DNA from 2 places in the Cupriavidus sp. FW305-46 genome. Region 2 is predicted to be linked to the other one. Evidence: predicted binding sites of a transcription regulator. Region 2 holds the regulator's gene; the other holds the start of a gene.
The links. Region 2 encodes LexA, which represses DNA repair genes until DNA is damaged. Its sites were predicted from a motif close to ACTGTATNNNNATACAGT; they were not measured.
Positions count from the first base shown of each region.

Region 1: the regulator LexA is predicted to act here: its motif matches at 4,662-4,679, upstream of AC3WON_RS00985 (CppA family protein).

Region 1 is NZ_JBYSZI010000002.1:1,567-13,304, forward strand. Features, by position in the region: gene selB (selenocysteine-specific translation elongation factor) at 1-695, opposite strand, end outside; gene AC3WON_RS00970 (Dyp-type peroxidase) at 1,215-2,213, shown strand; gene AC3WON_RS00975 (FAD-dependent oxidoreductase) at 2,256-3,794, opposite strand; gene AC3WON_RS00980 (DUF1345 domain-containing protein) at 3,954-4,604, shown strand; gene AC3WON_RS00985 (CppA family protein) at 4,712-4,996, shown strand; gene AC3WON_RS00990 (malate/lactate/ureidoglycolate dehydrogenase) at 5,110-6,213, shown strand; gene AC3WON_RS00995 (2-hydroxy-3-oxopropionate reductase) at 6,289-7,197, shown strand; gene AC3WON_RS01000 (DMT family transporter) at 7,225-8,091, shown strand; gene AC3WON_RS01005 (flavin reductase family protein) at 8,088-8,651, opposite strand; gene AC3WON_RS01010 (acyl-CoA dehydrogenase family protein) at 8,648-9,826, opposite strand; gene AC3WON_RS01015 (AraC family transcriptional regulator) at 9,973-10,977, shown strand; gene AC3WON_RS01020 (entericidin A/B family lipoprotein) at 11,050-11,193, opposite strand; gene AC3WON_RS01025 (DUF2188 domain-containing protein) at 11,461-11,733, shown strand.
Region 2 is NZ_JBYSZI010000031.1:64,611-76,348, reverse strand. Features, by position in the region: gene AC3WON_RS16750 (replicative DNA helicase) at 1-529, opposite strand, end outside; gene rplI (50S ribosomal protein L9) at 690-1,142, opposite strand; gene rpsR (30S ribosomal protein S18) at 1,175-1,453, opposite strand; gene priB (primosomal replication protein N) at 1,457-1,756, opposite strand; gene rpsF (30S ribosomal protein S6) at 1,834-2,208, opposite strand; gene AC3WON_RS16725 (asparaginase) at 2,327-3,319, opposite strand; gene lexA (transcriptional repressor LexA) at 3,575-4,228, shown strand; gene AC3WON_RS16715 (hypothetical protein) at 4,339-4,509, shown strand; gene AC3WON_RS16710 (hypothetical protein) at 4,549-4,896, opposite strand; gene AC3WON_RS16705 (hypothetical protein) at 5,510-5,806, shown strand; gene AC3WON_RS16700 (DUF2188 domain-containing protein) at 6,084-6,353, shown strand; gene AC3WON_RS16695 (DUF2188 domain-containing protein) at 6,803-7,024, shown strand; tRNA gene AC3WON_RS16690 (tRNA-His) at 7,126-7,201, opposite strand; gene AC3WON_RS16685 (hypothetical protein) at 7,309-7,617, opposite strand; gene dusA (tRNA dihydrouridine(20/20a) synthase DusA) at 8,599-9,636, opposite strand; gene AC3WON_RS16675 (hypothetical protein) at 10,266-10,601, shown strand; gene AC3WON_RS16670 (NADPH-dependent FMN reductase) at 10,716-11,276, opposite strand; gene AC3WON_RS16665 (enoyl-CoA hydratase/isomerase family protein) at 11,406-11,738, opposite strand, start outside.

The DNA.
Region 1 (11,738 bases), on a different contig from region 2:
GCAGAACGATTCTGCGCATGGATGCCGCTCACGCGCACAGACTCGTTCTTCGGCGCGAGCAACACCCTGTCGCCGACATGGATGCGCCCGGACACCACCGTTCCCGTCACGATCGTCCCCTGCCCGGCAAGCGTGAAGACCCGGTCAACCGCAAGGCGGAACAGCCCGTCGTCGCGCTTCGTTCGCGACGCGGCCGCCGCCGCATGCAGGTGCCGCTTCAACGCGTTCACACCCGGATCGTCGGCGCGCATTGCACAGGTTTCAAAAACCGGTGCGTCTTCCAGCATGCTGCCGCGCCGGAAAGACGCGATCTCCTCACGCACCTGCCGCAGCCGCGCGTCATTCACGCGATCGACCTTGGTCAGCGCAATCGCGCCGCGCCGGATGCCGAGCAGCTGCACAATCGCCAGGTGCTCGCGCGTTTGCGGCATCACGCCGTCATCGGCGGCGACCACCAGCAGCGCGAAGTCGATGCCGCTCGCGCCCGCGGCCATGGTGTGAATCAGCTTTTGGTGGCCCGGGACATCGACCAGGCCGAGCACGTCGCCGTTCTCGAGCGGCACGTACGCATAGCCAAGCTCGATCGAGAAACCGCGCGCCTTCCTTTCCTTCAGGCGGTCGGTATTCATGCCCGACAGCGCCCTGACCAGGCTGGTCTTGCCGTGATCGATATGTCCTGCCGTGCCGACGATCATGGCCGCGTCAGATAGCCCAACAGCCTGACGTGACGGAGACCATCAGGGACTGTCGTCGGGGTTTCCTCGTCGTGATCATGCATGGTCTCCCCTATCCTTGTTTGAATGGCCGATGAGGCTTGCTGATGCGTGCATCGATGCCGCTGTGCTTAGTGTTCCTGCATCGTTGGAGACAAGATAATTGCCTGGCCACCTAAGGTAAATTCAGCGATTCTTTGCGTGCCTATAAGCGATGCCTTAAGTGGCAGCGAGATGGACAGATTGACCCGAGAGACCTGGCTCAACATGGACATTTTGTCCATCGCGCAGGCCCTGCAGCGCTTGCGGCGCGCCGGACCGCCTGACTTTCCAAAGATGCCGCCACGGGCACAGGCCTTGCTCCAGCTGGCTGGATTGGCAACCGCAACTGACACTTCCTGGCCAGGAGAAAATGAAAGGTCAGAGGCACCACTCAATTCGTGTAGGCTTATGCGTTGAATTCTCTTCCGTCAGCCCGCAAACCGATTCGGTATAACCAACATGAAGAGCCCGATGCCTACAAAGGTTCCCGAACCACAGGCCGTTTCCGGCACGGTCACCCGCAGCGCCATATTCATCGTTGCGACACTCACCGACGGTGACGACCACGCCGACACCGTCCGCGCGTGGTGTGCCGACGTTACCGCCGTCGTGCGCGCGGTTGGCCATCGTTTGCCGTCGGGCAACCTGTCCTGTGTCTGCGGCTTCGGCGCCGACGCCTGGGACAGGCTGTTCGGCAAGCCCCGTCCCGCGGCACTGCACCCCTTCCGGGAGTTCGGCACCGGCGATCGCGTCGCCATCGCCACGCCGGGCGACCTTCTGTTGCACATCCGCGCCGAATCGATGGACCTCTGCTTCGAGCTTGCCACGCAACTGCTCGGCAAGCTTGGCAATGCAATCCAGGTTGTCGACGAGGTGCACGGCTTTCGCAACTTCGACATGCGGGCGTTGATCGGCTTTGTCGATGGCACGGAGAATCCGGCCGGACGCGAGGCGGTCGATTTCACGGTGATCGGCGACGAGGATGCCGAGTTTGCCGGTGGCAGCTACGTCATCGTGCAGAAGTATCTGCACGACATGGCCGGGTGGAATGCCCTTCCCGTGGAAACGCAGGAACTGATCATCGGGCGCAAGAAGCTGTCCGACATCGAACTGGACGAAGAGGTCAAGCCATCGTCATCGCACAGTTCACTGACCACGCTGGTCGAGAACGGGCAGGAGGTGAAGATCCTGCGTGACAACATGCCGTTCGGCCGCCCGGGCGCGGGCGAGTTCGGCACCTACTTCATCGGCTACGCCCGTTCGCCCGCGCCGATCGAGAAGATGCTCGAGAACATGTTCGTCGGATTGCCGCCCGGCAATTACGACCGGCTGCTCGATTTCAGCAAGGCAGTCACCGGTAGCCTGTTCTTTGTCCCGTCGGCCGACCTGCTTGAAGGACTTGCGGACCGCGAAGCCCCTGCTGCCCGATCGCTCAAAGGGAGCCGCCAATTTGAATAACCTGCACCGCGCTCGCAGGCGCGCGCGGCCACGGTCAGTCGATCACGCCCCGGTTCCTGTCGCCTGCTGCTCGATCGCGACCTCCGCCCGAAGACTCGCCAGATCGCGCCCGACCGTGGCAACCGCAAGCCGCTTGTCCTTGTTCCAATAGGTCACCGTGCAGTCATGCGCGGCGGGATCGCCGTCGACATCGAAACGATCCCATTGCTCCGCATGGCCCACGTAGTTGATGGCCACATCATAGTGCTGGGTCCAGAAGAAAGGCACTGCCGCAAAGCGTTGCCGCTGTCCCAGGATATTTCGCGCTGCCACCACGCCCTGGCGCTCGGCGACCACCCAGTGTTCGACGCGGATACGCTGGCCCGTTCCCGGGTCGGGCCAGCGCGCAATATCGCCCGCGGCATAGATGCCAGGTTCGCTGGTCTGGAGAAATTCATCGACCGCCACGCCCTTGTCCAGCGCGAGGCCGGCGTCCTGCGCCAAGCCCACGTCGGGGCGAACGCCGATCCCGGTCACGACCAGGTCGGCGGCCAGCTCCGCGCCGGTCGACAATCTCACCCGATCCGGTTGAATCTCTGCCACCGTGGCCCCGAGATGGAACGTTACCCCGTGCGATTCATGAAGCGCCTTGATCATGTCGCCGAGCGTCGCGCCCAGGACCCGCTCCATCGGATGCGCTTCGGGCGCGACAACATGCACTTCCAGTCCTCGCGTTCGCAGCGCCGCCGCGACTTCCATCCCGATAAAGCTTGCGCCCACCACGACGCATCGGCGTGCCATGCCGAGACGCGCGATCAAGGCGTCGCAGTCGGCCAGCGTACGGAGCACGCTCACGTGCGGCAAGGTTGCGCCAGGAACGTCGAGCCGTATCGGCACGGCACCGACGGCAAGCAGAAGCGCGCCGTAGCTCACGTTGCTGCCATCCGAGAGCGTGACGGATTTTTGCGCGGGGCTGAGCTTGACGACACGGTTGTTAGAGCGCACGTCGATGTCGTGATCCGCGTAGAACGTCGGTGGCCGCATTGGCAGCCAGTCCGCGTTTGCTGTCCCGGCGAGGTAGTCTTTCGACAGATTCGGCCGATCGTACGGCAATGAGCGATCGGCGCTCAGCAGCGTGACTGGGCCGCTATAGCCTTCGCGCCGCAGGGTTTCGACCGCGGCAGTCCCGGCGGCGCCGCCGCCGATGATCACCACGGATTCAGGGAGTCGGGCCGAGGCAAGCCTCGGTGGCCGCATCGCCGGCAGCGCTTCGCGGACGAAGGCCTTCCCGTCTTGCTGTTCCACGCGCCAGCATTTCAGATCGTCCTGGGCGGGCGGCCCGAGGACCTCGCCGGTGCGAAGACTGAAGCAGGCGTGATGCCACGGACATCGGATCGTGTCGCCGACCAGCAGGCCGTCCGCCAGTGGCGCGCCATAGTGGGTACAGGTCGCACCGATGGCAAACAGTTCATCAGCCCAACGCACAAGCAAGACCGGCTTGCCGCCAACCTGGCCTGTCACCATGCCGCCGTCAGCAATGTCAGCCAGCGGCACGCCCTGGGCGAGATCGGGCTTATCCGTGGAGGAAGAGCTTTTGGTCATGGCGTCTCTCCTTGCCGGTCATGGCACAGGGCCATTATCGACCTCGATGCCGCCAAATGAAAGGCGCATGCAGCGTTACAAACTGCGCGACGGCACGGATATTATTCACGGAAGACCAGCCTCCTTTCCTGACGAAGGGTCATCCGGATGAATACCCCCATGAACAGACCCGCCCGCTTCGCTATCGGCAAGCGCATTGCACCCGCACGCTTTCTGCTGTGCGGCGCCATATTGATCGTTGCGACCGTTGCCGCGGGTGCGCTCGGCGCGGAGCCACGCATCGCCCTGCTGATCGGTTTCGATCTCGCGGCCCTTGTCTTCCTTGGCGCCGCGCTGCCACTGTTGCGCGCCGATCCTGCTGCCATGCGGCGCACGGCGGAACACAACGATGCCAACCGCACAGCGCTGCTCACGATCACGGTGCTGCTCTCGATGGTGATCCTGGTCGCAATCGGTACGCTGATCGCGCGCCCCGAGACACCGCACTGGGCCGACATCGCGCTGATCGTCGCCACGCTCATCCTGTCCTGGCTTTTTGCCAACACCGTTTTCACGCTGCACTATGCACATCTCTACTATCTCCAGACCGCTACCGGCGACCAGGGCGGGCTGCAGGTGCCAGGCGTGCAGCACCCCAGCTATTGGGACTTCCTCTATTTCAGCTTCACGCTGGGCATGACTTTCCAGACTTCTGACGTGACCATCGCCGGCGCCCACATGCGCAGGGTGGTCCTGGGCCACTGCGTGGCCGCGTTCCTTTTCAACATGGGGATTCTGGCGTTCACTGTGAATGCCCTGGGTGGCTTGTAGTCGACTTGGCCGTGCGCCCGAAGTGTTCCTGGACAAACTCCTTGCGTCCCGCCGGATACTGTATATATTTACAGTACCTGTATGGATGAACAGTAGGAGTCCCGTCCATGGAACACCTGATCCGTGTGCAAAACGACTATGACCGCCAGGTGCTGGCCTGGCTGCGCGGGCGCATCGGCGATGCCGCGCTGCAGACCGCGGCGCTGCGCCTGGGCGGCCAGCGCAAGCCTTACCTGTCAACGATCTGCCGCAGCCTGGGCATCCGCCCGCCCAGCCGCCGCCAGTTCGCGGCCGAGGCGGCGCGCATGCACCGCGCAGTAGGCGATACCTACCTGGCCCGTATCCGCGAAATCCTTGGCCAGTCACCTGCCGAAGCTGTGCTGCGCCAGTAAGCAGTAGCCGATCACCGGCCATGCCGGCGCCACCGGGCTCGCGCCGGCCGTATCATGAAGCCCCGTTGCCGTCACACGGCACGGGGCTTTTTTCATCCCTAGCCAAGGCCGATATGAGCGAACACCGCATCCCTACCGCCGCCCTGCACCAGTGGGTGGCCGATCTCTGGCTTGCCGCGGGCAGCAGCACGCAAGAGGCGAGCCTGACGGCCGACCACCTGGTCGGCGCCAACCTGAGCGGGCATGACTCGCACGGCGTCGGCATGATCCCGCGCTATGTGCTGGCCTGGCAGGCCGACGAGCTGCAGCTGAACCAGCAGGTCAGCGTGCTGCACGATGCCGGCAGCATGCTGAGCCTGGACGGCAACCGCGGCATGGGCCAGGCGGTGACGGCGCAGGCCATGGACATGGCCATCGGCCGCGCGCGCGAGCATGGCGTCTGCGTGATGGGCCTGCGGCAGTCGCACCACCTGGGGCGCGTGGGCCACTGGGCCGAGCAGGCCACCGCCGCCGGCATGATCTCGATCCACTTCGTCAACGTGCTGTCCAAGCCCATCGTGGCGCCGCACGGCGGCTACGATGCGCGCTACGGCACCAACCCGTTCACCATCGGCGTGCCGGTGGCGGGCGAGCCGCCGCTGGTGCTGGACTTCGCCACCAGCGCGATCGCGCTGGGCAAGGTGCGCGTGGCCCACAACAAGGGCGTGCCGGTGGCGCCCGGCTGCCTGCTGGACGCGCATGGCGAGCCCAGCGCCGACCCTGCCGTGATGTACCCCGCCGACGGCGCGCCGCCAGGCGCGCTGCGGCCTTTTGGCGAACACAAGGGCCATGTGCTGGCCGTGATGTGCGAGCTGCTGGGCGCCGCGGTCACCGGCGGCCACACCATCCGCCCCGAAACGCTGCGGCATCAGCATGCGGTCTGGAACAACATGCTGGCGATCGTGTTCGATCCCGCACGCCTGGGCACCAGCACGTCATTCGGGCATGAAGTGGCGGCGTTCGCCGACTGGATGAAGGCGTCGCGGCTGCAGCCGGGGCAGGATGGCATCCGCCTGCCGGGCGAGCCCGAACGGGCCTGGCGCGCCGCCCGCGCCGCCCATGTCCCGGTTGACGCCGGTACGCTGGCGCAGCTGGACGATGCCGCCGCGCGGGTGGCGGCCGCGCGCGCCGGCGCGCAGCCTGCGCCGGGGCCGCTGTCTGCGCTGGCGTGCGACTGACTATCATCAGAGATGAACCCGGCGGCGTGCGCGACGCACGGCCGGCCTCGCGCCTGACCACTACCGGACACTGACATGAGCAAGATCGGCTTTATCGGACTTGGCGTGATGGGCAAGCCCATGGTGCAGCACCTTGTCGACGGCGGGCATACCGTGTTCGCCCATACGCGCAGCGGCGTGCCGCAAGACCTGCAGGACGCTGGCGTGAATGCCTGCGCCAGCGCCGAGGAGGTGGCGAAGCAGTCGGAAACCATCATCCTGATGCTGCCTGACACGCCCGACGTGGAGCGGGTGCTGTTTGGCGAGAAGGGGGTCGCTGACGGCCTTGCCGACACGGCAGGCGGCGTTACCGTGATCGACATGAGCTCGATCTCGCCGATCGCCACGCGCGAGTTCGCGCGCTGCATCGAAGCGCTCGGCGCCGACTATATCGATGCGCCGGTCTCCGGCGGCGAGGTCGGGGCCAAGGCGGGCACGCTGTCGATCATGGCCGGCGGCAAGCAGGAAGTATTCGACCGCGTGCTGCCGATCCTGCAGCTGATGGGCAAGAACATCACGCGCGTGGGCGAGGCCGGCGACGGCCAGGTGGCCAAGGTGGCCAACCAGGTGATCGTGGCGCTGACCATCGAGGCGGTCAGCGAAGCGCTGGTGCTGGCCGCCCGCGCCGGCGCCGATCCCGCGCGCGTGCGCGAGGCGCTGATGGGCGGCTTTGCCAGCTCGCGCATCCTGGAAGTGCATGGCGAACGCATGATCAAGCGCACCTTCGACCCGGGCTTCCGCATCGCGCTGCACCAGAAGGACCTGGAACTGGCGCTGTCCACCGCGCGCCAGCTCGGCGTGGGCCTGCCCAACACGGCGTCGTGCCAGCAGCTGTTCAATGTCTGCAGCGGGCTGGGCGGCGCGGGCTGGGATCATTCCGGACTGGTCAGGGCGATCGAGCACCTGTCCTCGTTCGCCATCGGTGACGAACCGCCCGCAGCCTGAACCACGCAGCCGCCGCCGCCCCGCCGCATGCCGCGCGCGAACACCGTGGTGCTGACCGCGCTGGCGATGCTCGCCTTTGCCGGCAATTCACTGCTGTGCCGGCTCGCGCTGAAAGGCACCACCATCGACGCGGCCAGCTTTACGCTGGCCCGCGTCGCCGCGGCGGCGCTGGTGCTGTGGGTCATCGTCGTGGCGCGGCACCAGTTGGTGCGCACGGTCGTGGCGCAGCGGCTGCCGCAGGTGGAAGGCAACTGGATCTCCGCGCTTGCGCTGTTCTGCTATGCCGCGGCCTTTTCCTTTGCCTATGTGCGCCTCACCGCGGGGACCGGCGCGCTGCTGCTGTTCGCGGCGGTGCAGGCCACCATGACCGGCTATGGCCTCTATGCCGGCGAGCCCATGCGCTTGCAGCAATGGATTGGCCTGGCCCTGGCGCTGGCCGGGCTGGTGTGGCTGTTGCTGCCGGGGCTGGCCACGCCGCCGCTGCTGTCCTCGCTGCTGATGATCGCGGCCGGCATCGCGTGGGGCGTTTATTCGCTGCGCGGCAGGCGCGCCGCGGATCCCGCTTCCACCACCGCGGGCAATTTCCTGCGCGCGGTGCCGATGGCGCTGGCACTGGGTGCGGTGATGCAGGCGCAGCGTTCACTGGACGGCGCTGGGCTGGCCTATGCGCTGTTGTCCGGCGCCATCACCTCCGGGCTGGGCTATGTCATCTGGTATGCCGTGGTGCCGCAGCTGAAGGCCGCCACCGCCGCCACCGTGCAACTGAGCGTGCCGGTCATTACGGCGGCAGGCGGCATCGCGCTGCTCGGTGAAGCCCTGAGCCTGCGGCTGGCATTGAGCGCTGCCGCGGTGCTGGGCGGCATTGCGCTGGTGATCGCGGGCAAGCGCGGCTAAGGCGCTGGTACGTCAAACCCGCCTGCGTGGAACACCAGCGGCGCGCCCGGCGTCGATCCATAGGCCACCACCTCCACGACAAAGATCACGTGGTCGCCCACCACGCGCACCGAGTGGTGCCGGCAGATAAAGTACGCCAGCGTGCCGCCGATCAGCACCGTGCCGAACGGCCCGGGGCGGCAATCGACGCCCGCGAAGCGGTCAGCACCGCGCGCGGCGAAGCGCCGGCACAAGGCCTGCTGCCCGCTCCCCAGCACATTGATCGCGTGGCAAGGCGCCGCACGCAGCGCCGCCAGGCTGCCGGAGCTGCGTGCCAGGCACCACAACAGCAACGGCGGTGCGAGCGACACCGAGGTAAAGGCATTGATCGTGACGCCGACCGGCTGGCCGTCGGCGTCCGCGGCCGTGACGATGGTGACGCCCGTGGCAAACTGCCCCAGCGCATCGCGCAAGGCCCGCCGCGCCGCGCCGTCGTGGCTGATGGCGCGGGCCGGGTCGTCCTGGCCGCTGTCGTTGCAGGCTTGCGTGTCATACGGCAGCGGCGCCAGGGCGGGGATCATTGCGCGGCAGGCCGCACCTCGCCGGGCGGCGCGTCGAGATCCAGCCCCAGTGCCATGCGCCCTGCGTACTCCTGCTGGGCACCGGCCTGCAGCGGATGGAAGCGCGCGCCCTGCGCATCGCGAAAGCGCCGCTCCAGCCCGGCATCGCGATAGAAGCCCGCGCCGCCGGCCAGGTCCATCGCCGCCTCGACCGTTGCCAGCACCGCGCGCGCGGCCAGCGTGCGGGCACACATGATGCGGTTGGTGGTGACCGCGCCCGGCGCCTGCCCCGATGCCGCCGCGAACATCGCATCCAGCGCCAGCTGCGCGGCATCGGCCTCGTTGCACAGGCGCCCGGCGGCTTCCACCGCATGCGCGCTCAGGCGCCGCTGGCGCGCCAGCTGCAGCGCGATATCGCGCGCGGCCTCGGCCACGCCGACGTAGACCGCATAGATCAGCGGCAGCGCGATCATCGCCACCGTATGCATCATCGGATGCCACACGCCTTGCGGGCGGCGGGCGGCAATGGCGGTATCCGGAACCAGCACGCCTTCCAGCAGCACATCGTGCGAGCCGGTGCCGCGCATGCCCAGCGTGTGCCAGTTCGACAGCACGCGTACGCCCGGCGACTTCATCGGCAGCGCGAAATGCAGCACCGTGGGCCCGGTCTCCGGATCGTCATGGACGGCGCAGGTCATGAACAGGTCCGCCGCCGGCGCGCCGCTGGCGAAGATCTTGCGCGCATCCACGCGATAGCCGCCATCCACGCGCGTAGCCTTGCCGCTGCCCTGCAGCCAGTCCGAACCGCCGCTGCCCAGCAGCACCATCTGCTCGCCCGCCACGCGCTTGAGCAGCCCCTCCACCGGCGCTTGCTGATTGCGCCAGCGCCACGCGGCCGTGGCCACCGGGTGGGTGTGCATGGCAAACGCCAGCGCGGTCGATCCGCAGTACTTGCCCAGCTCGCGCAGCACCGCGCCCAGCTCCTGGTGCGACAGCCCGGCGCCGCCAAGTTCCTGCGGCACGGCCGCGGCAAAGAAGCGGTGCGCGCGCAGGTCGTCGTAGTTGGCGCTGACGAACTGCCCGCTGGCATCGATCTCTGGCGCGCGTGCGTCGAAGGTGCGGCCCAGGGTCGCGGCCAGGCCGAGCCAGTCGGCCTGTGCGCCTGCGCTGGCATCCGCTGCGGAAAGGGTTTCCATGGTGTTGTCTCCGGCTAGTCTGATACGTGCGCTGCGGCGTTGTATGGCGCCAGGCACGGTGCTAGTATCGGAGCCCGGTCCCCTTGCCCGTATGATCGGGCGTCCGGCTTTCTTGCGCGAAACACCGGATCTGGAGGAATGTGACCATGGATGCCTTGTCCGACCTCTTGCGCGCCGTGCAGCTCAGCGGCGCCGTGTTCCTGAACGGCGAGTTCAAGTCGCCGTGGTGCCTGATCAGTGAAGCGGATGCTGAATTGCGCGCCGCCTTCCTGCCCCGCGCCGACCGCGTCGTCTCCTACCACCTGATTACCGAAGGCGTCTGCTGGGCGCGCCTGGTCGACGGCACCGGCCCGGGCCTGCGCGTCGACACCGGCGAACTGCTGGTGGTGCCGCAGGGCGAGCCGCACGTGCTGGGCAGCGACCTGCGCCTGCAGCCACTGCCATCCGCTCCGCTGGTGTACGACATGCTGCGCAACAGCCCGGGCGAGGTCATGCGCGTGTCCTACGGCGGCGGCGGCGAGACCACGCGCATGGTGTGCGGCTTCCTGGGGTTCGACGACACCATGGGCAACCCCTTGCTGACGTCGCTGCCGCGGCTGTTCAAGGTGGGGCTGGGCAGCGGGCTGGAATCGGCATGGCTGGCGTCGGCGCTGGCCTTTGCCACGTCTGAAGCGGCGGAACCGCGTGCGGGCACCGCCACGGTGCTGGCCAAGCTGTCAGAGCTGCTGTTCGTGCAGGCAGTGCGGCGCTGCATCGACACCCTGCCTGACAATGAAAGCGGCTGGCTTGCCGCCCTGCGCGACCGCTATGTGGGGCGGGCGCTGTCGCGCATGCACGCGCGGCCGGCCTACCCGTGGACGGTCGATGAGCTGGCGGGCAACGTGGGCCTGTCGCGCTCGGCGCTGGCGCAGCGCTTTACCGACCTGCTGGGGCAGCCACCGATGCAGTACCTGGCGCACTGGCGGCTGCGCTCCGCGGCCGCCGAACTGCGCAGTGGCAACCGTTCCATCAGCGAGGTCGCGGGCGCGGTCGGCTACGATTCCGAGGCCGCGTTCAGCCGCGCGTTCAAGCGCGAGTTCGGCCTGCCGCCCGCCAGCTGGCGCCGCAACCACCTCGATGCGGCGCAGGCCCCGGCGGCGGCCGCACATTGAATTCGCCGTGGCAAAGACAACGGCCCGCGTCACCAGACGCTGTAGCAATGCCAGGGCGGCAGGCAGCGGGACTTACATCTTCTGCTTGGTGCTTTCCGCCGCGCCTTGTACCTTCTCGCCGCCGCGCTCGATATCCTTGCCTGCGCCGGCCATGGTGTTGCAACCCGTGACCAGCATCACGCCAGCGAGGGCAAACAGTGCAAATAGCTTTCTCATGACGATCTCCTTGCTTCGTGTGGATGCGGCATGCGCCGCCAGGATGGAGTGGATCGGAATGGCTTGGGACCGGGCAGCCGCTTGCCCGACCGGCAATTGGATCGTAGCAACGCACCGCAGCGCAAAAAGTCGGCTTTCGTCCTACCGGGATGTCAGCCGACGGCGCGACCGGCGGTCACCGCGTGCGCTTGTAGGACATCGACGGATACCCGCGGCGGCGCCGTCGCTTAAAAATCAAGAGTCAGCCCACGCCCTCCGGAGAACACCATGACGTCACGCAGCATCCACGTGCTTCCCGCCGCAACCGACAACGCCGAATACGCCGGCGACGGCGGATGGGCACTCACCATCGAAGGCCTGGAGAACGGTGGTGACGACACCGCGCTGCATTTCCCGACCCAGGAAGCTGCGATCGCGGCCGGCTGGATGCGCGCGCGCGAGGATGGCCTGCCGTTGTGCATCCACGGCCGCGATGGCCTGGTGCGCGAACGCAAGATCTATTGCCGGGACGCACGCGGCACCGCCCGCATCGGCTTCTGACCACC
Region 2 (11,738 bases):
GGGTCAGCAGCGGCTGGATTTCCTGGAAGCCCTTCTGGCCGCGCGAGCCTTCTTCGGCAATCGCAAAGACCTTGGATTCGGCCTCATCCAGCAGCTCGCGCACCTCGCGGCCCTTGGGCGCGAACGCGGCCGAGGCGATATCGTCGGCCGCCGTCACCAGCTTGCGCAGCACCGAGCGCTCGCGCACGATCTCCGCGTAGCGGCGGATATTGGCCGCGCTGGGCGTGTTCTGCGCCAGCGAATTCAGGTAGGCCAGCCCGCCCACCTCCTCGGCCTTGCCGGCGACCTGCAGCATTTCATAGACCGTGATCACGTCGGCCGGCTTGGTGGCCGAGATCAACCGGGCGATGCTCTGAAAGATCATCCGGTGGTCAAAACGGTAGAAATCCGCCTCGGAAATGAAGTCCGCAATGCGGTCCCAGGCGGCGTTGTCCAGCAGCAGGCCACCCAGCACCGATTGCTCGGCTTCGATGGAATGCGGCGGGACCTTGAGGTTCTCGAGTTGGGGGTCGGCGACAGGCGCGTTCATGGGGAGGGATTATAACGGCGGGAGGACGCACTTCGCCGGACATTTGGCGACCGGGCAGGCAAAGACAAGCGGGCAACAAAAAAAGGCAGGAGCCGGGGCTCCTGCCTTTTTTGCTTGCGGCGCTTCAGCCGGCGCAGCGCGCCGGCAAGGCGGCACGTCCTTAGACGCTCTCACCCACGACCGACACGGTCACGTCGACCACGACGTCCGTGTGCAGCGCAACGCTGACCGGGTGGTCGCCCACCATCTTCAGCGGACCATTCGGCATGCGAACCTGGGCCTTTTCCAGCTTGAAGCCTTGGCCAGCCAGGGCTTCAGCGATGTCGGCGTTGGTCACGGAACCGAACAGGCGGCCGTCCACACCCGACTTCTGGCTGATCTGGACGCTCAGACCGTTCAGCTTCTCGCCTTCGGCTTGCGCGGCGGCCAGCTTCTCGGCAGCGGCCTTTTCCAGCTCGGCGCGCTTGACTTCGAATTCGGCGATCGCGGTTTGCGTAGCACGGCGGGCCTTCTTGCCCGGGATCAGGAAGTTACGGGCGTAACCGTCCTTCACCTTGACGATGTCACCCAGGTTGCCCAGGTTGATGACTTTTTCCAGCAGAATAATTTGCATCGTATTCTCTCCTTAACGGACCTAGGGCCTGATCAGTTCTTGTGCAGGTCGGTGTACGGCATCAGCGCGAGGAAACGCGCACGCTTGATGGCCGTATCCAGCTGACGCTGATAGTGAGCCTTGGTACCGGTCAGGCGGGCCGGCGTGATCTTGCCGTTGTCGCCGATGAAGTCCTTCAGGGTGTCCAGATCCTTGTAGTCGATCTGTTCCACGCCAGCCACGGTGAAGCGGCAGAAGCGCTTGCGCTTGAACAGCGGGTTCTGTTGCTGGAAGCGCTTCTTGTTCTTGTTGTCACGTTTGACGAATGCCATGATTCAATCCTTTTCGAATGCTTTACATCCAGTGATGTGAAAGACGAGAGCCTTGCTGTTGCGGTGCTTGCGGGCCAGGAATCCTTCGCAGTCGAGCAGCGTGCCGAGCGGTAACCGCTCCAGACGCTGGCCAACCTGTCCGACCCCCATCGCTGCGATTGCAAACTCGACCTGCCGCGGCGTTTGCGCCTCGACGGCCTCGCCGCTGTACTGCAGGATGCAGTTCACGACGGGGACCCCGGCCGGGGTATAGCGCAGGGCATCGCGTTCCGCCAGGGTGGCGGCAAGCCGAAGCTGGTTCAACGCGGGACCTCTTGCTGGTTGCAATCCATGCTGCCGTGGCCGACGCTGTCAGCCATGGCGCGCACCGCAGTCCGCACTCAGGCGGCCTGGCCTTCGGTGGTCGTTTGCGCGGCCTTGCGGGCTTCTTCGCGCTGCACTTCCTTCATCATCGGCGAAGGTGCAGTCTCGGCCTTCTTGGTCTGCACGATCAGGTGGCGCAGGACGGCGTCGTTGAACTTGAACGCGTGTTCCAGTTCAGCCAGCGTTTCCTTGCCGCATTCGATGTTCAGGCAAACGTAGTGAGCCTTGGCCAGCTTCTGGATCATGTAAGCCATCTGGCGACGGCCCCAGTCTTCCACGCGGTGAACGTTGCCGTTCTGCGAGGTCACGAGCTGCTTGTAGCGCTCGATCATGGCCGGCACTTGTTCGCTCTGGTCCGGGTGGACGATGAAGACGATTTCGTAATGACGCATTGACGCTCCTTTTGGATTAGCCACCCGGGCGTCACGAGTCCGGTGTGGCAAGGTTGAATAGCCTTAAATTATAGCCCGCATGGCGGCAAGTGCGCAAGCCGCTGATTACACAGACAAATCAGGCGTTGGCAAACACGGCCTGCAGCCTTGCCGGATCCCGCGCCAGGCCTGAGTCGGCTGCCAGCGCCAGGGCCAGCAGCACGCGCGCCTTATAGGGATTGAGGTCCGTTGCGGAAACAAAAGCTCCATCCGTCGGGCTGAGCTGGGGCGGAATCGCCACATGGCCGGCCCCGGTGCGGGAACTGCGCACCACGGCCACGCCCGCGGCAGCGGCATCGGCCAGCGCCTCGGCCAGCACCTCATGCACCGAGCCATTGCCGGCGGCAGCCACCACCAGCCCGGCAACACCCGCGCGGACCAGCGCATCCACTGCCACCCTGCCCGGCTGCGCGTAGCTCGCCACGATCTCCACCATCGGCCACGCCGCCGGCATCGGCCCGATCACCCAGGCCACGCGTGGCGCGCGGGCGAAGCGCACGTAGTCGTCCTGCACGAAACCCAGCGGCCCGCAGGCCGAAACAAAGGCGTCCACCGCCGACGTGTGGGCCTTGGCCACATCCCGCGCAGCGTGGATCTGCTGGTTCAGCACCACCAGCACACCCTTGCCGCGCGCATCGGGATGAGCGGCCACGCGCACCGCATCCAGCAGGTTCAGCGGCCCATCGGCCGACAGCGACGTCGACGGCCGCATTGCCGCCGTCATCACCACGGGCACCGGACACGATTGCGTCAGGTGCAGCGCCATCGCAGTTTCTTCCAGCGTATCGGTGCCGTGGGTGATCACGATGCCAGCCACGTCGGGCTGCGCGGACCAGTGCTCAACCCGCGCCGCCAGCGTTTGCCAGAGCGTGAAGGTCATGTCCTTGCTGTCGACCTGGGCCACCTGCTCGGCCTCGATGCGAGCCGCCGACTGCAGCGCGGGCACCGCTGCCAGCAACGACGACACCGGCACGGTCGCCGCCTGGTAGCGTGCGCTGCTGGCAGAGTTTCCGGCCGCGCCAGCAATGGTGCCGCCGGTGGCCAGTACGACGATGCGAGGCAATTGGGTCATGGAGCGTGCAAAGAAAGTGGAAAGGCAGGAATGCCGATTGTAACGGGCGCGCCCCGCCTCGCCGCGGCTCTCGCCGGTGATCCGCATTCCGTCCATGAGACACGCCCCAAAAATTCTGCTTGCGCTCAGGCCGATACTGTATAAAATCACAGCATACTGTTTAAACATACAGTGCCCGGCCAGACGGATGCAGGATAAAGGATCGACCGATCCTCTTACCCGAAACCCCGCGGCCCCGCACGGAACGGCGATCCCATGGCGACCCTGACACCCCGGCAGCAGCAGATTTTCGATCTGATCCGCAACACGATCCGCCGCACCGGCTTTCCGCCCACGCGCGCCGAAATCGCCGCAGAGTTTGGCTTCTCCTCGCCCAATGCCGCGGAAGAACACCTGAGGGCGCTGGCACGCAAGGGCGTGATCGAACTGACCCCGGGCGCTTCACGCGGCATCCGCCTGAAGGTGGCACGCAGCGATTCGGAAATGCCCGACCAGTTTTCGTTGCCGATGGCCGGCGTGATGCAGCTGACGCTGCCGCTGGTGGGCCGCGTTGCCGCCGGCAGCCCGATACTCGCCGCCGAGCATATCGACCGCCAGTACCAGGTCGACGCCTCGGTCTTCGACGAACGCCCCGATTACCTGCTGCGAGTGCGCGGCCTGAGCATGCGCGATGCCGGCATCCTCGACGGCGACCTGCTGGCCGTGCGCCGCGCCAGCGAAGCCGCCAACGGCAAGATCGTGGTGGCGCGCCTGGGTGATGACGTGACCGTCAAGCGCCTGCAGCGTCGCGGTGGCCATATCGAACTGATCGCAGAAAACCCGGACTTCACCAACATCATCGTGGAGCCTGGCGAGGAGTTCTCGCTGGAAGGCATCGCCGTCGGGCTGATCCGATCCTCCGGCTTCTAACCGGGCACCGCAGGCCAACCGCCTGCGCGGGCCCACCCGCTTCCATTGCTTTGCAGACGCCGCCCGGCTTGCCGGGTGTTGACCCCGCTTTGCCTAAAAGAGGTGCCACCATGCCGCAAATCCACCAAGTCGCCGCCCGTCGCCCGGTCAAGCCTGTGCCGTTCCGCCAGAGCAAGGGCGTACGCGTCTACCAGGGTACGCAGCGCCGCACCATGGTCGGCAGCATGGCGGCGATCTGCCGCATGCTTGAACTCGAAACCGCCGAAAAGCTGGCCGCCTGAAATCTGCCGACTGTCTCCGAGCAGCTGCGGGCGCCGCCCTCAGCTACGCGGCGCACACGCCTTGGCTTCGGCTTCCAGCTCCGTCGGCGTCAGCTGCGGGAACCAAGTATCGCTCTTGCGCAGCTCCAGCGCCGTACCATCCTGCTTCGCCGTCAGCGAAATCAGATAGGCGTATTGGTATTCACCGCCAGACGTGGTCTGGCCGATGCGGATCTCGGTCTGGCTCTTCGCCGGATAGTTGACGACCGCGGCGTCATCGCCCAGATTGTTGCGCAGGCATTTCGCAACCTCACCCATCTTGGCGGGCGTGAACAAGCGCATCGGCGCACGCGCGCGAATGTCCTTTTCAGAAGTGCCGGTGGCACACCCTGCCACCATGGCTGCCATCGCTACGCCAACCGCTGCCGCTCGAACAGACATACCACCCCCGGGAAATGCAGAACGGCGCCCTCGCGAGGCGCCGTTCTGGGAAATGCTTTGGGGTGGCTGATGGGACTCGAACCCACGACAACAGGAATCTCAATCTTAGCCACCAAGCTAATAACGACGCGGGGTTCCGGGTAGTTCGTGGGAATACTGGAAGCCCGCATACGGCTCTAGGTCGGGGATTATATATCGAGTATTCCCACGGGCACACGGCTAATTTGTGTCGCATACCCCACCCGACAGAAATTACCTCTGGCTGCTTTCGCAGCGACCCTACGAGTAGCTATACTGTATATCCATACAGTACTCATATATGCCCCGCCATGTCGCCCGAACCTGCAAACTGCCCCATCTGCGGCACTGCCGCCGAGCGCACTCGCGCCCCATCTCATGGCTACCTCTACCGTTGCCCAAGCTGCGGCACCTTCCGCATCACCAGCAGCGCCCTGGTGCGCAAGAAAGACATTCCGAGTTCCGCCCGGGAAAATGTCCGGCTGTTGCGGGCTTACGGCCACCAGCCTCAGATCGAGGTTTCTCGGGACGGCGTGCGCATCGTCCCCGGTCGGAGCTGAGCATGGGCAACAGCAAAAAACGCGCGGCAGGCTGCCATCTTCCGACCGCAACCGCCGAGCCGTTCCCGGCTCCCGGCGCAAACGGCATTCTCAGTCGAGTTCAGGGGCACTACATTGCCGCTGGCCTGCAGACGTTGCCTCGCGCCACGCACGACGGGCCAAGCCATCATGCGGTCCTGGTCGAGGCCGGGCACCTCGGCACCGTGCGACTTTTCATCGAGAAGAAGCTGGCCCGCCACAACCGACACAGCCACTACTACTGGTCGGCCTATCGGGCTGAGCCGGCTGAACGGCAATAGCGCAGCCAGGCAACTACACCCCCGGGAAGCTGGCTGCCGGTAGCGGCACTATATGCAGCATGCCAAAGATGTAGTTGGGCGCGGCCGATCAGGCTTGCTCGTTCATCCGACCGGACTCAGGATGCCTGACGGCCAACCGCTTTCACGCTCGGCGCCCCCTGGCGCCAATCTCAGGGCGTGACTCGAAGCCCGCCTCAGTGCGGGCTCCTCTTGTCAGACGGCGCCTGATACCGGAGGGCGAGTGGCATGCAGAAACTGGATCCAGCGACTTCAGGAGATGGTCATGCCAGGAAGAAACATACATGTCGTACGAGTCGAAGGTCTTCAATGGATAGTTGAAATTGAGGATGGGTCCACCGACCGTCAATTCTTCCCCTCCCGGGAGGCGGCCATTGATGCAGGTACAGCAATGGCTCGGCAGGAGAAGGCCGATTTGATCATCCATGGCCGTGACGGACTGATTCGCAGGCGAAAGTGCTTTGGCGACGCCGCATGCGGGAGGCGTGCCGTTGCCGGCCGGCTACCGCTTGCACCGACGCTGAGCTGAGTGGCAAGACCTGCCCGCGGAAACGGAGTCTCGCAGTCACTGAAATCAATCTCGTCTCGCCCCCCTGCGCCATGGATCATTAGAGCGGCATCGCGGTCCATTGCCAAATGAACGAGACGGATAGATTGCACGTGCGCGACTTGGATCATCGGTTTCTACGGCCCACTGCGATCCATCAGTCACTGGCACTTGGACAGTAGTGCTCGCCAAATCGTCAAGGTGAAGCGGCCGTAGCCAGCATGTGATTTACGCCAAGTGCATGCGAAATCTCTCGTTGCAATGAGCCGGCAAAGTCGCGGTCTCGTGGGCTGTAGCTTATCTGACTGCGACAGGCGTGCGTGCCCCGCAGGAAATCCGCGACTCGTCCGCTATCACTTGTCGGACAGCGCCTGATACCGGCGCCTGCGGGTCGCGCGGAGACTGGCTCCATCAACTTCAAGGAGACAGCCATGCCAGGCCAGAACATCCATGTTGTACCTGCTGGTGACCGCTGGGCCGTTGAGGCGGAAGGCGGCCACGGACGGGAGACATTCGACACACAAGCGGAGGCCATCGCCGCCGGCACCAAGCGCGCCCAAGAAAAGAAGGTCGAACTGCTGATTCACGGCCTAGATGGCCAGATCCGGGAGAGGAACTCCTTCGGAAACGACCCGCGCGACATTAAGGGGTGACGCTGTGGCCAGCCGGCAGCCGCCGGCTGCCTATGCGGCCGAGCGCGGTGACCGGAAAGCAAAACAGCGCCTGTATAAGGCGCTGTTTTGCAAGGATACTTTGGGGTGGCTGATGGGACTCGAACCCACGACGACAGGAATCACAATCCTGGACTCTACCAACTGAGCTACAGCCACCGTAGAGGTCATCAGCGCGTTTCCGTTGCTGATCGACGAAAACCAAGATTATACAAACAGTTTCCCGGGATGGCTAGTATCCCGCACAATTTTTTTGAGAGAAAAACTCAGGCTCTGGACGGGCTCCACTTTGCCTCAAGCAGCACTGCCTGCTTGATGGCTTCGACGGCCTCCGCTTCGGTATCGAACTGCCCCAACAGGCGGCGCGACTTGCCATTCAGCACGGCTTCCTGCAACGCCTTGCCAGCGGCTTCCGAAGTGCCGGGATGCCAGCAGTAGCGTGCCGTCCATTTGCCGTCCTGCAGTTGCTCGGCAACCCAGATCACCCTGAAGTCTTCATAGACAACGCCGAACGGCGCTTCGTTTTCCACGTTTTCTTTTTCCACGCTGCTCCCCCTGCCGGCATCGGTCCGCATGCCATGCCTTGTCTCGCCTGGGGCAATGCGAGGGATCGTATCACGGCCGCCGACCAGGGCGCCCGCCCGGCTGGCACCTTCGCGCCTGCCGCTGATTCGCTCGCGGAAATATGCTGTGCACAGCCCCTACCTCTGCAGGGTTCATGCCGCAAATGCGCGAAGCGATACTTGTGCCTGAGGGACATTGACCCCCCTCGACCTTCCCGTCAGGCGGCCCGCCCCATCGGGCCGCCTGCCTCTTTTTGGCCACCCTGCCTTCTCATTGTCGTGGCGCCAGCACCTGGCGAAGGAACCTCACGAGCATCTGAGAGCCCAATCGACGTCATCGACAAAATCGACACGTCTACGAACGGCAGGAAACGGGAATGCAAATCAAGTGTAGATGGCCTACGCGGATTCTTGCGCTGACGGCATTGGCGGCCTTGCTCGGCGGATGCGCTGGCGGCGGGGTCGACGGCAGGGAATCGAGCATCACGACCTACGGCACGCTGGACGTAGGCATCAGTCATACGCGCTAGCCTGCTGGCGTGACCGATGGAACTCTTCACGAGGGCAACCGTCTAATCCCCTCGTCAGCGCATGCAAAGCGAGCGCGCAAAAAAAGAGTCCGCAGCGCGGACTCTTAAATTTAGCGATCTCAAATGCCCTGAAGGCGGTTGCACTGTAACTGCCATCCCGGGAATGCACCATTCGGGTAAACGAAGAGCAACAAGCCTGGCGTAGCAACAAGAGAACGCCGACGAAAAAAAAGCCCGCCGAAGCGGGCTAATAATCAGTTGAAGAAAGCCCTGTATTCGAGGGCAGGCACAGTGTATGAAAGTGCCCTGCCTCAGCGAATTAGGGGAATCCCTTTCCTGGCGCCGGTTTCCGGGCGATCAGGCATTGCAAGTGCGGCGCGCGGTACCCCCGTGCAGCCATGCACATTTTCACGATTCGGAGTTAGAGCGCGCCCTCGGCAGAGCGCGCGCAGCCCACGCTCGCTTACGCGGCCAGAGGCTCTTGTGCCTGCGGCTGCAAGTGCGCGCGCGCCTCTTCGAACAGTGCATCCACATCGGCTCGCGTGCGTGTCGCATTCATGCGCTTGGCATCCGACAGCACGCGGCGCCAGCCACGCCCGCCCGCGATGCCACGATGCAGGCCAAGCATGTGGCGCGTGACCGCGCCCATATAGCCACCCCGCTCCACCAGGTCGCCGATATAGCGCTGCATCGCCAGCTCGACATCGAGCCGCGACGGCGCCGGCGCACTCGCATCGCCATAGAAGCGCGCATCCATTTCGGCCAATACGTAGGGCTGATGGTATGCCTCGCGACCGATCATCACGCCATCGACGTGCTCGAGGTGGGCCGCCATCTCGTCATAGCTGACGATGCCACCGTTGATCAGGATCTCCAGCTCAGGAAACTCCTGCTTCAGCTGGTACGCCACCTCATAGCGCAGCGGCGGAATCTCACGGTTTTCTTTCGGGCTCAGGCCCTTCAGGATCGCATTGCGCGCGTGGACGATAAACGTGCCGCAACCCGCCTCGGCCACCCGGCCGACGAAATCACGAACAAAATCGTAGTGCTCAATCTTGTCGATGCCGATGCGATGCTTGACGGTGACCGGGATATCCACCGCATCGCGCATCGCCTTGACGCAGTCGGCCACCAGTTGCGGCTCGGCCATCAGGCACGCGCCGAAGGCCCCGCGCTGCACGCGCTCGGACGGGCAGCCGCAGTTCAGGTTGACTTCCGCATAGCCCCATTGCTGGCCCAGCTTGGCCGCCATCGCAAGATCTGCCGGCTCGCTGCCGCCCAACTGCAGCGCGACCGGGTGTTCGGCCGCATCGAAATCCAGATGGCGCGGTACGTCGCCATGCAGCAGCGCGCCGGTGGTCACCATCTCGGTGTACAGCCAGGTGTGGCGGCTGAGCTGGCGGTGGAACATGCGGCAATGGCGGTCGGTCCAGTCCATCATCGGGGCCACGGACACCCGGCGCGGGCTTGCAGCAGCGATCTTCCCTTGATAATCAGTCATTTCACCACGATCCGCCTGGACCGATATTCCTACTATAGAAAAACTCAAAAACTGCCTCATCAGCCTGCCGGGAAACGGCAAGTTCGCTGATGAGCGGAAGCGCTTGAGTTTACCATCGAGGGCAGATCGGGATCGATCGAAGCAACGCAGGTGCACTCGCGATGCTGAAACGCCCCCTTGGCATCATTCCGCGTGTACGGCTTAACTGGGGCTAGGTCAGCACGGCCATCCAATGTCACAAGAAATGGAAGACGTGCAGCACAGATAACATGCACATTCGGACTGCGCTGATTGATTCCCGAAGCCCTCTGCGTGCAAATGGGAACGTGCGCGCCCGCCCCTGACAGGGGCCCCACACCACCGCGCGGCAGGATGATTTTCAACGCTGGGAAGTTACAAGCATCTTCAACAGAGCTGCCTGCATTCTCAGGCTCATCAACATCAAGGCCGGGCGATGGCCGGCTGTACGACAGCCTGGGGAACCCGGCGCATTGGGTTGCAGCCACGCCCGGGGACAAACGTGTTTGGCCGAGGCAATTTCACGATCCATGGCGGAAGCTACCCTGGCTCTGCAGATTGCATCGACCTCACCAGTTCAATGAATTCCTTTGCCAAGGAGTTTTTGTACTATGCCAAAGACATGGAACTGGAAGTTCGCTATTAAGGCTGTCGGTTCCAGCATCCTCGGTCTCGTCGCCATGCTGATGCTGGTAGTGATATGGGGAGCCTGGACAGGCCCTGAGAACTATCCGTTCGGCGGCCAAGGACCATCTGCGGCGATGTTGGCATATCAATCACAGGCGAACTACCTGCTGTCGTGCTTCGCACTCCTGCTTGGTTGCTCACTTGCAATTTGGGCGTTGCTGGCAATGAACCGCAGCATTTGGCTGCGCTCGCTGGCCGGGATGCCGGTGCTTCTCCTCTGGGCATGGATGGCACTCGACGGTTCTCGACTAGACCTCTGACCGTTCGCTGACAGGAGCCGGGGCGGATGCGCACGCCTTCGTAACCTGACACGTCCCCCCAACCGCGGTTACAGGCTACCGCGCCGAGGTTCACAGCGCCCCGCCCCGGCAGTATCAGCGCGGCGCAGTCCGCTCGATCCAGTCTGCAAACGTCGTCAGAAATTTGCCGAGAAAGCCCTTGGTCGATTCATTGGCGATCCCGCCCTGCTCATCAAGCAGCTTGTCGACCCCGCTGATATACGCCTCAGGCTGCTGCAGCATCGGGACATTGAGGAACACCATCGACTGGCGCAGGTGCTGGTTGGCACCGAAGCCACCGATGGCGCCGGGCGAAGCGCTGATGACGGCGCCAGGCTTGCCGTCCCAGACGCTGCTGCCATAGGGCCGCGAGCCCACGTCGATGGCGTTCTTCAGCGGCGCGGGCACGGAGCGGTTGTATTCCGGGGTCACGAACAACACGGCGTCGGCGCGGCGGACGCGGTCGCGGAACGTGGTCCAGGCCTGGGTAGGTTTGTCGTCCAGGTCCTGGTTGTACAGCTGCAGCTCGCCGATCTCGACAATCTCCAGCTTGAGTTGCTGCGGCGCCAGCGCGATCAGCGCCTTGGCCAGTTTGCGGTTGTATGACTCCTTGCGCAGGCTTCCCACCAGTACAACGACATCACGAGGATTACTCATTGCGGCTCCTTTGACTGTGTGGACGGAATGACGCGGACGGCGCACGCGGCCAGGGTTGGCCTGGCCGCGTGCGCCGGTCCAGCCGTCACTCTACCCGAGTCGGCGCCGCCACGTCCTGCGCAGCGGATGTCAGGCAGTCTTGCCGAGCGACGCCAGCGGATGTTCCTCGGCGCGCCACGGGCTGTCGAAGAACGACAGCACCTTCTCGCGGCTGACATCATCAAGCCGCGCATGCTGCCAGCGCGGCTTGTGGTCCTTGTCGACAGCCAGTGCGCGGATGCCCTCGACACCGTCGCCGTTGCGGAACACGTAATGCATCATGTCCAGTTCCATGCGCAGTTCGTCTTCGAGCGACATGCTGCGCGCACGGCGGATCTGCTCCAGCGTCACGCACAGCATCAGCGGCGAGCGGCTGCGCAGCATGGCGGCGGTCTGCGCGGCCCAGTCGCCCGGTGCGTCGCT